3 regions of the Burkholderia sp. KL41 genome follow, and region 3 is predicted to be linked to each of the others. Evidence: riboswitches for the same ligand, from Rfam matches in the RefSeq annotation. Region 3 holds a riboswitch; each other region holds the start of a gene.
The links. Region 3 has a riboswitch for cobalamin ahead of PQB87_RS08900 (HoxN/HupN/NixA family nickel/cobalt transporter). Riboswitches for the same ligand answer to the same signal wherever they lie in the genome.
Positions count from the first base shown of each region.

Region 1: linked by a shared signal. The riboswitch ahead of PQB87_RS25600 (TonB-dependent receptor domain-containing protein) and the one ahead of PQB87_RS08900 (HoxN/HupN/NixA family nickel/cobalt transporter) in region 3 are both predicted to bind cobalamin.
Region 2: linked by a shared signal. The riboswitch ahead of PQB87_RS13815 (hypothetical protein) and the one ahead of PQB87_RS08900 (HoxN/HupN/NixA family nickel/cobalt transporter) in region 3 are both predicted to bind cobalamin.

Region 1 covers NZ_CM174447.1:1,805,371-1,809,645, reverse strand. The annotation lists gene PQB87_RS25610 (hypothetical protein) at 1-335, opposite strand, end outside; gene PQB87_RS25615 (Dabb family protein) at 1-1, opposite strand, end outside; gene PQB87_RS25605 (helix-turn-helix transcriptional regulator) at 503-1,561, shown strand; cobalamin riboswitch at 1,651-1,843, shown strand; gene PQB87_RS25600 (TonB-dependent receptor domain-containing protein) at 2,186-4,114, shown strand.
Region 2 covers NZ_CM174446.1:2,934,762-2,939,036, forward strand. The annotation lists gene cobT (nicotinate-nucleotide--dimethylbenzimidazole phosphoribosyltransferase) at 1-512, opposite strand, end outside; gene PQB87_RS13805 (ABC transporter ATP-binding protein) at 565-1,380, opposite strand; gene PQB87_RS13810 (FecCD family ABC transporter permease) at 1,377-2,375, opposite strand; gene PQB87_RS13815 (hypothetical protein) at 2,372-2,593, opposite strand; cobalamin riboswitch at 2,659-2,912, opposite strand; gene PQB87_RS13820 (hypothetical protein) at 3,067-3,417, shown strand; gene PQB87_RS13825 (cell division protein ZapA) at 3,414-3,728, shown strand; RNA gene ssrS (6S RNA) at 3,810-3,991, shown strand; gene PQB87_RS13835 (EVE domain-containing protein) at 4,063-4,275, shown strand, end outside.
Region 3 covers NZ_CM174446.1:1,915,638-1,919,912, forward strand. The annotation lists gene cobA (uroporphyrinogen-III C-methyltransferase) at 1-312, opposite strand, end outside; cobalamin riboswitch at 423-660, opposite strand; cobalamin riboswitch at 1,517-1,781, shown strand; gene PQB87_RS08900 (HoxN/HupN/NixA family nickel/cobalt transporter) at 1,970-3,028, shown strand; gene cobW (cobalamin biosynthesis protein CobW) at 3,055-4,143, shown strand; gene cobN (cobaltochelatase subunit CobN) at 4,150-4,275, shown strand, end outside.

The DNA of each region.
Region 1 (4,275 bases), on a different replicon from region 3:
TGATCGACCTCCGTCAGCGCGGGCAGCGGCGCATCGGCGTCCGTCATCACATGGCGGCGGCGCACGTCGCACAGCGCGTCGACCGCCATCCAGAAACCGACCACGCCGGCATCCGTCAGCGCGCGCATCCGGTAGTAGGCCGGCGCATCGGCCACGTGCCAGGTCAGCCACAGCGTGCTCGGCTGCCCCGGCACCGCGACGGGCGGCGACACCCAGTGGCCAGCCGCCGTCAGCCCGCGTGCCGCGTGGCCCGGCAGGTAGCGGTCGCGCAGCAGCGCAAGCACGTCGGGAATGCGCTCGGGCGCGAGCGTGATTTCGTCTACGATCTGGATCATTCGCGTGTCGTCCGTAGTCGTTCGTGACAAGGATCGGCGGCCGGCCTACGCCGTTCCGGCGAGGCCGCGGGTGGCCGGCGTGGATAGCATTCTTGCGTGGCGGCGATGAGCGGGCCCCTACCGGCCCGCTCACCGGCCCCTGTCGCAACGATCAGATCGGGAAACTCATGAAACAGCGCGCCATGCCGGCCCGCGGCCGTATCCTGCCGGGCCTCGGCGCGCGCCTGCTGAGCGAACTCACGCGCAGCGGCGCGCCGCCGGCCGACCGCGATGCGCAGCCACCTCGACCGGCGACGACACCGGGCGATTTCGTCGCGCTGTACCGCGACGCGATCGAGCGGCTCGAGGCGCGGGTCGCGCGCGGCGACGGTCACCCGCCGATGCGCAAGCGCGAAGTCGACCTGATGTGCCGCTGCCTGCTGAGTTGCGCAACGCTCGCCGACGCGATCCGCTGTGCGGCCGAGTTCTGCGAAATGCTGCAGCCGCGCGCCGGTCACCTGACGCTTGCGATGCGCGATGGGCGTGCGCTGTTCCGGATGGATTCGCTGCGGCGTACGCGCAGCCCGGCCGCGTGCCTGGTCGACCTGACCGGGCTGTTCTGCTACCTGCAGCTGTTCGGCTGGCTGATCGGGCAGCCGTTGCGGCCGACCGACGTGTGGCTCGGCCATCCGCGCCGCGACGACGCGATGCCACTGCTCGGACTGTTCAATGCGCCGGTTGAAGTGGGCCGCAAGACCTACGGTTTCGCGTTCGATGCGGCGCGGCTCGCGTGCCGCGTGATCCGGCAGCCGGCCGAGCTCGACGCGTTTCTCGTCGATTTTCCGTTTCGCCTGATCGATGCGGCACCGGCCGTCGTGTCGTGGACGCAGCAGGTGCGCGGTTTCCTCGATGCGGCGCTCGCGCACGAACAGGCGTTGCCGGCACTCGCCGAACCGGCCGCGTGGCTCGGGGTCAGCGAGGCGACGTTGCGGCGGCGGCTGATGGCCGAGCACACCGGTTATCACGCGCTGAAGGAGCAGTGTCTCGCCGAAGCCGCGCAACGCTGCCTGCGCGAATCGGACTGGCCGGTCGCGCGGATTGCCGCGCATCTCGGGTTCGGCGGCGAGGAGGCGTTTCGCCGCGCGTTCGTCCGGTGGACAGGGGTCGCGCCGAGCCGGTTCAGGCGCGATCGCACGGCGTCGAACCACCCTGTTTCATCAGACATGAAACGCGGCGCCGACGCATGAAGGAAAGGATTTCGAAAGGATTTGCCCGGCAATGACGTTTTTTCGCATCCCTGCGTCGCCGGATATTTGACGTAGCGGCGCGCACGCCATTACCCTTGCGCGCTGATGGTGCCCGGAGACGGGATCAAAAGGGAACGCAGGAGAGGCCATGCCTCGAATCTGCGGCTGCCCCCGCAACTGTGAGCGGTGAATTCGTGCCACTGCGTGCCACTGGGAAACCGGGAAGGCCCGCACGAATGACGACCCGCGAGCCAGGAGACCTGCCATCGACCCGAGGTCCAGGCAGCCGCACCGGGCGGGGTGTCCCGGAGCGCCAGGCACCGCCGTTGGCGGTCGCCCGCTGCATGGACGGCCCGACCTCAGGATCCGCCCGATGTCCATTGTTACCGCATCCGCTTCCGCACCGGAAGCGCCGCGCCGGCACGCCGCCGGCCTGCACGGCCCGCCCGCACGCACGTGCCGTCCCCCATCGACTGCGTCCGCCGGCGTGCGCCGCGCCGACGCCCGCGACACCGGCCTGCCCGGCCCGGTCGCGCGATAACCCGATCACCGATAACAAGACCGGTGCTGCCCGCCGCCCGCTCACGATCGACGCCAGCGCAGCCCGACGACAACGACAGCCTCATGAAGATTCGACACCTCCTTGCCACGTCCGCCGCGACCGCGCTCCTCTCGCCCCTCGCCCACGCCGCCGGCGACACCGCGGTTTCGCAACCGGCCCCGGCCGCCGAAGGCACCGACCTGCCGACGATCGACGTGACCGACACGCGGCGCCTGCCCGAGTCGTTCGACCAGCGTTATGCGACGACCCAGGTGCTCACGCGCACCGATCTCGACCGGCTGTCGCCGAGCGACCCGAGCATCACGCAGGCGCTTGCGACGCTGCCCGGCGTGACCGTCTCGCAGAACGGCGGCCCCGGTTCGTCCGCGTCGGTCAGCATCCGCGGCTCGTCGGCCAACCAGGTCGCCGTGTTCATCGACGGCATCCGGATCGGCTCGCCGACCACCGGCATCGCGCCGTGGGCCGACTTGCCGACCGAAGCGTTCGAACGTGTGGAAGTGATTTCGGGGCCGGCTGCCGCGTCGTTCGGCGCCAATGCGATGGGCGGCGTCGTGCAGCTCTTCACGCGCCGCGCCGCCAACCAGCCGAACCAGACGACCGTGTCGTTCGGCGGCGGGTCGAACAAGACGTTCGACACGCAGCTCCGCACGTCGGGCACGGTGCCGTCGACCGGGCCGCTCGCCGCGCTCGGCGGGCTCACCTACTCGCTCGGCCTGCGCTCGTACAACACGGCCGGCATCGACTCGACGCGGCCCGTGCTGCCGTACCATGAGGCCGGCCGCAACCCGTACCACGCGCAGGATCTCGATGCGCGCCTCGGCTACGCGCGCGACAACTGGTCGATCTCGACGTTCGCGCTGTATCACCGGTCCGATCTGTCCTACGACAACAGCGGTTATGCGAACCGCCAGCTCGATCATCAGCTGACGACCGGTATCGCGTTCCATCTCGACATCACACCCGACACGCAGCTCGACCAGTCGTTCGGTTATGCGAACGATCGCCAGTTCCTCTACGCGAGCGATCCGGCCATCCCGACCGACCAGATCAATTCGCAGCGCATCAGCACGTCGACGTCGTTGACGCATCAGGAACGCGGGTTCCACCTGTTCGGGCTGCCGCTGTCGGGCGAGACCAAGCTCGCCTACGACTTCACGCGCGAGCAGGCGTTCCTGCCGGTCGATATGCCGGGCGGCATACCGACGCGCAACGATTCCGCGTTCTCGCTGCATCAGTCGGCGACGCTCGGCAGCGTGACGATGTTCCTCGCGGGGCGCCATGAAATCATCGCCGGGCAGTCGGTGAATACGGGTAACGCGGCGCTGTCGTGGGCGATCACGCCGGTGTATACGGCGCGCGTGTCGTACGGCAATGCGTTCAAGCTGCCGACGTTCAACGACCTGTACTACCCCGGCTACGGCAATCCGGATCTCAGCCCGGAACGCAACACGTCGGTCGAGGCCGCGGTCGATGCGAACACGTCGTACGGTACGTTCACGGCCGCGATCTACGACACGCGGGTCACCAACCTGATCGCGTACAACCCGGCGACGTTCTCGCCGATGAACATCGGTCGCGCGCATATTCGCGGCATCGACCTGTCGTACAAGGGGACGATCGGCCGCTCGACGCCGGTGAGCGTCGCGGTCGGGATCCTCAATCCGCAGGACGAGACCAACGACTCCTGGCTCAGCCGCCGTCCGCGCCAGACGGTCAGCGTCAACATCGATCACACGTGGGATGAACTCCACCTGCATGCGTTGAGCACGGGGGCGTCGCTGCTTTACGGCGGCACGACGTTCGACGATCCGGCCAACTCGACCTATCTGCCGTCGTACCTGACGGTGGGCCTGCGCGCGTCGTACCGGATCAATTCGCACCTGACGGTGTCGGCGACGGTGTCGAACCTGTTCGACCGGCAGTACATGACCGCGTATGGATACAACACGCTTGGGCGGACGGCGTTCGGGAAAGTGAGTTACACGTTCTGACGGGTGATTGAGGAGACCTTGGCGCGGTGGGCGGCAAGGTCTCCCGTCGGGAAGCAGAGTTTGATGCTTCCGTCACCGGGTATGGGAAACGGTATTGCGACCCAAACCCGTCTACGGGCTGGTGACTGCGGATCTGCCGGTCTTTCGGTCGCGCCACGGGC
Region 2 (4,275 bases), 1.0 Mb from region 3:
ATCACGTTCGTGCCGAGCGACGCGTGCAGGCGCACGCGCGCCGCACCGGCTGCGAGCGCCGTCATCGCCTCGTCGCGCGTCATCGCAGGTTCCGTCGCGAAGTTGCGCGTGCCGCGCGCGACCGGCAGCGACACCAGGCGGTCGGACAGCGGCAGCGGCGACGCGACGCCCGCATCGACGATCTCGAGCGTGCTCTGCGCGACGCCCGAGAACGCATTGATCGCCGCGCCGCCGGCGAGGAAATTCGCGACCATCTGTGCGGTCACCGCTTGCGGATAGGGGCTCACGCCTTCGGCGGCAATCCCGTGATCGCCGGCGAACACGATCATCACGGGACGCTGCACGACCGGCCGCTCGGTGTGCTGGATCAGGCCGACCTGCAGCGCGACTGCCTCGAGCTGGCCGAGGCTGCCGGGCGGCTTGGTCTTGTGGTCGATCACATGCTGCAGGCGCTTGCGCAGCACGTCGTCGAGCGGTGCGATCGCGGGCGGGAAGTGGGTCGGGGTCGTCATCGGGAAGCCGTGTCGTGGGCGCGGCGTGCACCGCGCATCGGAAAAGGAAACGTCATTGTCGCTCGGGCCACGCCGGCAGCAGCGCGTCGCGGCCGTTCTCGCGGATCAGCACGAGCGGATAACCGAACGCGTCGCTCGCGCGCTCGGGTGTCAGCACGTCGTGCACGGGGCCGGCCCACGCGTGGCCACGGCCGTCGAGCAACAGCGCATGCGTCGCGAAACGCCGCGCGAGGTTCAGATCATGGCACGAGAACAGCACCGCGCGCGGGCCCGCGTCGAGCCAGGCGGCCAGCGCGGTCAGGCAATCGATCTGGTGATGCAGGTCGAGATGCGCGAGCGGTTCGTCGAGCAGCATCAACGGCGCGTCCTGGCACAGCGTCGCGGCCAGCGCGACGCGCTGCCGCTCGCCGCCCGACAGCGACAGCACGTCGCGCGACGCAAGCGCGGTCAGGTCGAAGGTCGCCAGCGCGTCGCGCGCGGCCGCGCGGTCGCCGTCGCGCTCCCAGCCCCAGCCGCCGAGATACGGAAAGCGGTTGAGCAACACCGTATCGAACACGGTCGCGCTGAATGCGTCGTGCAGTTGCTGCGGCATCAGTGCGCGGCGCTGCGCGAGCTGCGCGGGCGGCCATGCGGAAAGCGGCCGGCCGTCGATCTCGACGTGTCCGCCGGCCGGCGGCTGAAGCCCCGCGAGGGTCGCAAGCAGCGTCGTCTTGCCTGCGCCGTTCGGCCCGGCGATGCACCAGATCTCGCCCGGACGGAACGCCTGCGTGAAGCTATCGAGCAGCGTGCGCGCGCCAGCCTTCAGCGTCAGGCCGACGGCCGCGCAGCTCATCTCGTCGCCGCTGGCGCGCAATGCGGCACGGGTCATCGCATCGGCCTCCTGAGCAACATCCACAGGAACACCGGCACGCCGATCAATGCGGTCATCACGCCGACCGGCAGTTGCGCGGGCGCGATCGCGGTGCGTGCGAGCAGGTCGGCGGCCATCACGCCACCGCCGCCCGCGAGCATCGCGGCCGGCAGCAACATCCGCTGGTCGTTGCCGAATGCGAGCCGCAGCGCGTGCGGCACGACGAGGCCGACGAAGCCGATCGTGCCGGCGGTCGTCACTGCGGCCGCGGCGGCCAGCGATGCGACGAGATAGATCCGCACACGCAGGCGCGCGACCGGCACGCCGAGCGCGAGCGCCGTCGCATCGCCGCGCAGCAGCACGTTCAGTTGCGGCGCGGCCGGCAGTGCGATGCACGCGGCCAGCAGCAGCGCGCCCCACGCGAACCACGGTGTGCTCACGCCGTTCAGGTCGCCCGTCAGCCAGAAGATGATGCCGCGCAGCCGCGCATCGGGCGCGAGCGACAGCAGCAGCGTGACGAGCGCGCCCCACCCCGCCGCGATCACGACGCCCGTGAGCAGCAGCCGCGGCGACGCATCGCGCGACTCGCCGCGCCCCAGCTCGCGGCGCGCGAGTCCGAGCACGAGCACGACCGACACGAGCGAGCCGGCGAACGCCGACACATCGACGAGCCACCATGCGCCGCCCGCGATCATCGCGACGAGCGCGAAGCCGGCCGCGCCGCCGGACACGCCGAGCACGTACGGATCGGCGAGCGGGTTGCGCAGCAACACCTGCAACAAAGAGCCGGCCAGCGCGAGCAGCGCACCGCACGCGAAGCCCGCGAGCGCGCGCGGCAGGCGCAGCGTGCGGACGATGTCGGCGAACAGCGCGTCGCCGCCATGCGGCACGAGCGACGCGAGCGCCTGCCACGGCGACATCGGTACGCTGCCGATCGACAGCGACGCGACGAACAGCAATGCGACCGCCGCGGCCAATGCGGCCCAGATCGCGGTGGCGCGCACGGCGCTCATGCGGCCCTCCGCGCGACGGACGACACTGCGCGCATCGGCGCGCTACCGCTGCGGGCCGGGCGCGACATCGGCGCAGTGCAGCGTGTTGCAGGCATACCCAAGCTCGTGATCCTTGCGGTCAGGTGGTCGACGCGCGCGACGACCTTCCGGTGGTCGCCCGGTTCGAGAACGTCATCAAGATGGCAGAAATCGGCGCCGCCGACGATTGGGGTCAGCATCGAAGATCAATCCCGTGAAGCACTGCACGCCCCGCTTCCCCGCAGGCCGCGCGTCACGAAGCCCGTGCGGGCTCCCCGCCTCGGCCGGTATCCGGGCTGGCGGCGGTCCGGCTCGCCTTCCCGCGCGAAGACGCGCAGTGGCCCGCGTCCGCATGCGAAACGTGCATGCGGAACGCGCCCGAGCCGGCCTGCGTCATGCAACGCGGCCGCTTACCGTTGCGGGGGCAGCGCAGGTTGGCGGCGTCCTGGCGGAGCCCGCGCCCTGCTTCCCGTTTAACCGCGCGTTGCACGCGCGAGCACCGAGGCGGCGCCAGTTTAGGAGCGGGTCGCACGAGCGTCAAGGAAGCATCCGGGCACGCACGTGACGCGCCGATTCGCGGCAAGAAGCAGGGGTGTTACGACTGGAAACGTTACAGATGTCGGTTTGCGCGTTATTCCGCGCTAAAATGCTGGGTCTTTAGAGGACGCAGCAAATGCTCAACGAACTCGAAACCCTATCTCAAAATATTGGCCGTCTGATTTCGCTGAACAAGCGCTATCACTCGGAACGGCTCGCGCTCGAGGAGCAGGTCGCGCAATTGCGCGCGGACGCGGACACGGTCCGCGCGGAACTCGCGCAACTGCGCGACGAACGCAATGCGCTCGCGGCCGAGCGCGACACGCTGTCGGCAAAGATCGACGACGCCCAGGTGAAACTGAACGCGATTCTCGAAAAGCTGCCGCGCTCGAAAAGTGCGGAGCAAGCCGACAACCAGCTCGACCTGCTGGATGCGCAGGCGCGTACGGATGGCGATGACGCGGCCAGCCACGGAGAACATGCATGAGCACCAAGCAGATCGAAGTCTCGATTCTCGGTCAGGCCTATCGGCTCGCCTGCTCGGCCGAGACCGAAGCGGCACTGCTCGAAGCGGTCGCGCGCGTCGACGCCGAAATGTCGAAAATCCGCTCGAACAGCTCGGTACGCGGCACCGATCGCATCGCCGTGATGGCGGCGCTGTCGCTCGCTTCCGAATTGCTGCGGCTGCAAACGAGCGTGCGGCACGGTGAAGCATTTCCGGCGGAGGAAATCCGTCGTACAATGCACCAGATGAATGAACAGCTCGGCGCGGTGCTCGCACAGCACGAGACGCAGTAACGTTTTAATCGATGCGTCGATTCCCCTTGATCTCGGCGATCAACGGTGGTCAAATTGGCGCATCGAATCACAGTTCAGTCAGCTTCCCTGCCTGGTTCGCCAAGGTCATATATTCCTTGAACCAATGCCATGTGCACGGTTGCGGAAATTTGTAGCACGGGCGCGCGCGTCACTCTGTCTGATGTACCCGAAGTGCTGCTAACTGCGACCAATTCTGAACCTCAGGTTCAGGATGCCGGCCTAGCGGCCAAGGCGGGGGCCTATCCAACGGCATCGGGCGAAGCCCGGTGCCGTTTTCTTTTGTAGCAGCCTCTTTCTGCGTCGATCACGATCCATGCAATACTGGCTGATGAAGTCCGAACCGGACGAAGCAAGCATCGACGATCTCGCCAACGCACCGCAGCGCTCGCTGCCGTGGACGGGCGTGCGCAATTATCAGGCGCGCAATTTCATGCGCGACACGATGAAGATCGGCGACGGCGTGCTGTTCTATCACTCGAGCTGCCCCGAGCCGGGCATCGCGGGCCTCGCCGAAGTATCGTCGACA
Region 3 (4,275 bases):
CCGTGCGACGCTGCGGCCCGCGCGCAGGTGCGCGAGCATCGCCGCGACGATCGCCTCCTGCGGCGTCGAGGCATGGCCGCCGCGCTTGCCGACGTGCTCGATGTGCGCGTCGGCGCGCGCATGGCGCAGCACGTCGGGGTTCACGAGATCGTCGACGAGCAGCACGTCGGCCGAGCCGATCGCGTGGACGGCCTTGAGCGTCAGCAGGTCGGCGTCGCCGGGGCCGGCGCCGATGAGCCACGCGCGACTCATCGGGCGCGGCACGGCGCGCACCGTGTCGAAACAGTGGAAAGGGGAAGGCGGGCGGCACATCGGCGGCCGGCAGACAGGCAACGCATAACGGATCGGGCGAAGCCCGCGCGAACGCGGGCGGAATGCGCACCCGATCCGTCCCCCGCGGATCGGGCGTTCGGCGAGCGTCGGGCTCGCCCCTTGCGTCGGCCGGTATCCGGGCTGGCCGCTTGCCAGGCCGCAGCCTTCCCGCCCGGTGGAAGGGCAGTGGCATCGTGGGCGGCATGGGCGCGTGCGCGGGGAAGCGCGTCGCGCGGGCGGCGTACCGTTGCGGGGACAGCACAGGCAGGGCGACGATCCGCCTCCTGTTTCCCGTTTAACTGCATGCACGGAATGCGCATGCGAGCACCGAACGCGGCGCATACGATAGCACAGCGCACCGGCGCAAACGCATGCGGGGTGGGCGCTCACCCGTCGTCGGTCTTTGCGACGCTCGGCGAACATGTCGCCGAGCAAATGAAAGCCATGCCCCGATCCCGCAAAGCGCGGCGGCGCACAGTCGCCAGGTGTTTCAAGTAAGGCTTCGGCAACCGCCCGCGCCTCCGGACGAGCCGGAACTGCCGCCGATGCCGCCGCGATTCGGGCCACAGACCGCGGCACCGGCCAGTGCGCCGGCGGCCGATGCGGCTCGATGCCGATTGCGAAACAGGTGCGATATACGCGATCGGCTCTTAGTCGCAGCGGGCTGCTTCACAAGCACCGCTTCGATTCCCGTAGCGTTTGCAGAATGCAGTACGACCACATCAGTACTTTCGCGACCGTTGCAAGAGGGGAATCCATCCCCTTCAGGGCAAACGGAAACAAGAGCGCCATCGACAGCCATACGGCGATGGCCACATACAATCGGACAATATTCATGGTCTGAACGAATGTGTCGCAGTGGTTTATCTCGATCATCGAAAACTGTCTGAAGCGGACAATCGAATATCGGCTGCGCAACGTCAATCATCCGAATCTCCAAAGAGAATGAACGTTTCTGCGCGCAACCCCACGCTGCACCTGCTGCGGCGCTGGCCTTGCGATTGCGGACAACGTGAACGGCCGTCAATTCTGAAAAACCGCTTCGGATGGCGAGTCGTACTGCTTCGCGCTCGATCCCGCACGGGTTGTCGGGTGCGTCAGACAGTCGAACGATTTCCCCGGCAAACCCGCGCCGGATCGCTGCCCGCCGGTTCATCCGGCCGGCCTGGCCGCTCGTCGCCTTGACGCTCCCGCCCCCGGCGCCTACACTCGCACGCGTTTTGGTGCTCGCGCGCGCCGCTCCGGCGCGCGCAGTTAAACGGGAAACAGGGAGCCTGCCTGCATCGCAGTCGAGCCAACCTGTGCTGCCCCCGCAACGGTAAGCGAACGCATCGTGCCCGCCGCGATGCAACGCCGCTTCGCCGCATGCCGCGCGCATGCGGACGACCGCCACTGGATGCCTTGCGCATCCGGGAAGGCGAAGCGGCGTGTTCGTCAGCCCGGATACCGGCCTAAACGTTGGGGTTCAGCGCCGCGGGGAGGCGGCGCATCGTCCACGGCCGCAGCGTGCCCGACACCCGAGCGTTTCCCGATTCCCGACGTCCGGCCGCCTGCGCGAGCGCGCATGTTCCGGTGCGACGAAGGGCCGGATCGCGCGGGGCCGCGCAGCGACGGCCGTGTTGGCATTCTTCATGTCGACCGTTCGCAAGGGAGCGTCATGCCCGATTCGCTGTTTCGCCTGTTCAACGACAGTCCGTCCGGGTTGCGCGGCAAGATCGTCGCGATCTATGCGCTGCTGATCGCCTTCAACGCAGGCGCGTGGATCTGGGCATTCGCCGCCTTCCACGGCCAGCCCGTGCTGCTCGGCACCGCGCTGCTCGCGTACGTGTTCGGGCTGCGTCATGCGGTCGACGCCGACCACATCGCGGCGATCGACAACGTCACGCGCAAGCTGATGCAGGAGGGCCGCAGCCCGCTCGGCGCGGGCCTGTTCTTCTCGCTCGGCCACTCGACGGTCGTGATCGTGATGTCGGTCGTGGTGACGCTCACGGCCGCGTCGCTCGCGCGCTTCGAGAGCATGAAAGCGTGGGGCGGCGTGATCAGCACGAGCGTATCGGCGTTCTTCCTGCTGGTGCTCGCGATCGCGAACCTGCTGATCCTGATTTCCGTCTACCGGACGTTTCGCGCCGCGCGGCGCGGCGAGCCGATCGTCGACGCCGATCTCGACATGCTGCTGAACCAGCGCGGCGTGCTTGCGCGCCTGTTCCGTCCGCTGTTCCGGCTCGTGTCGCGCAGCTGGCACCTGTATCCGGTCGGGTTCCTGTTCGGCTTCGGCTTCGACACGGCGACCGAGATCGCGCTGTTCGGCATCTCGGCGGCGCAGGTGCAGGGCGGCCTGTCGTTCTGGTCGGTGATGGCGCTGCCCATGCTGTTTACCGCCGGCATGACGCTCGTCGACACGACCGACGGCATCCTGATGATGGGTGCGTATCGCTGGGCGTACGTGCGGCCGATCCGCAAGATCTACTACAACATGACGATCACCTTCGTGTCGGTGCTGGTCGCCGCGCTGATCGGCGGCATCGAGGTGCTTGCGCTGCTCGCGGACAAGCTGTCGCTGCAGGGCCCGGTGTGGGACTTCGCGTCGATGGTGGCGTCGCACTTCGGCATGCTCGGTTATGTCGTGATCGGCCTGTTCCTCGCCTGCTGGCTCGTGTCGGCCCTGATCTACCGGCTAAAGCGCTACGACGAGATCGACGTGACGATCTCGGCGTGACTCTCCCTTACCAACCTGGATATTCCATGACCCTACGCAAGCTTCCCGTCACGATCGTCACGGGCTTTCTCGGCAGCGGCAAGACGACGCTGATGCGCCACATCCTGCAACACGCCGAAGGCCGCCGCATCGCGGTGATCGTCAACGAATTCGGCGAACTCGGCATCGACGGCGAAATCCTCAAGGGTTGCGGCATCGGCTGCGAAGATGCCGACGGTGCGCAGGGCGAAGCGTCGGGCCAGCTCTACGAACTCGCGAACGGCTGCCTGTGCTGCACCGTGCAGGAAGAGTTCTATCCGGTGATGGAAGCGCTCGTCGAGCGTCGCGCGGACATCGACCACGTGCTGATCGAGACGTCCGGGCTCGCGCTGCCGAAGCCGCTCGTGCAGGCGTTCAACTGGCCGACGATCCGCAACAGCTTCACGGTCGACGCGGTCGTGACCGTCGTCGACGGGCCGGCCGCCGCGAGCGGCCAGTTCGCGGAAAACCCGCAGGCCGTCGACGCGCAGCGCCGCGCCGACCCGAACCTCGACCACGAATCGCCGCTGCACGAGCTGTTCGCCGATCAACTGTCGTCCGCCGATCTCGTGATCGTGAACAAGGCCGATCTCGTCGGCGATGCGGAATTTGCGCAGATCGAAACCGCGATTCGCGACGAGATCCCGCCGCAGGTGAAGATCGTGCGCGCGACGCGCGGCGAGCTCGATCTCGCGATGCTGCTCGGCCTCGAATCGGCGTCGGAAGAAACGATCCACCTGCGCCACGACCATCACGGCTCGGCCGACGACGGCGATCACGATCACCATCACGACGATTTCGACTCGGTGGTCGTGTCCGGCGACGCCGGCACGCGCGAGGCGACGATCGCCGCGCTGCAGCGCGTCGTCGAAGCGCATACGATCTACCGCGCGAAAGGCTTCGCCGCGCTGCCCGGCGCGCCGATGCGGCTCGTGATCCAGGGTGTCGGCCGCCGCTTCGACAGCTATTTCGACCGCCGCTGGCAGGACGGCGAAACGCGCGCGAGCCGCTTCGTGCTGATCGGCGAGGATCTCGACGCGGCCGTGCTGCAACGCGCGTTCGACGCCGCGTGCGCGGCCGAACCGCAACAGGCGTAACGCACGATGCATCTGCTGCGCACCACGCCGGGCGGCTTCGTCGACGATACGCAGGGTGTCGTCCGGATCGACCAGCAACCGGCCGACATCGTGATCCTGAGCTCGGCCGACACGACGCTGTCGCTGCTTGCC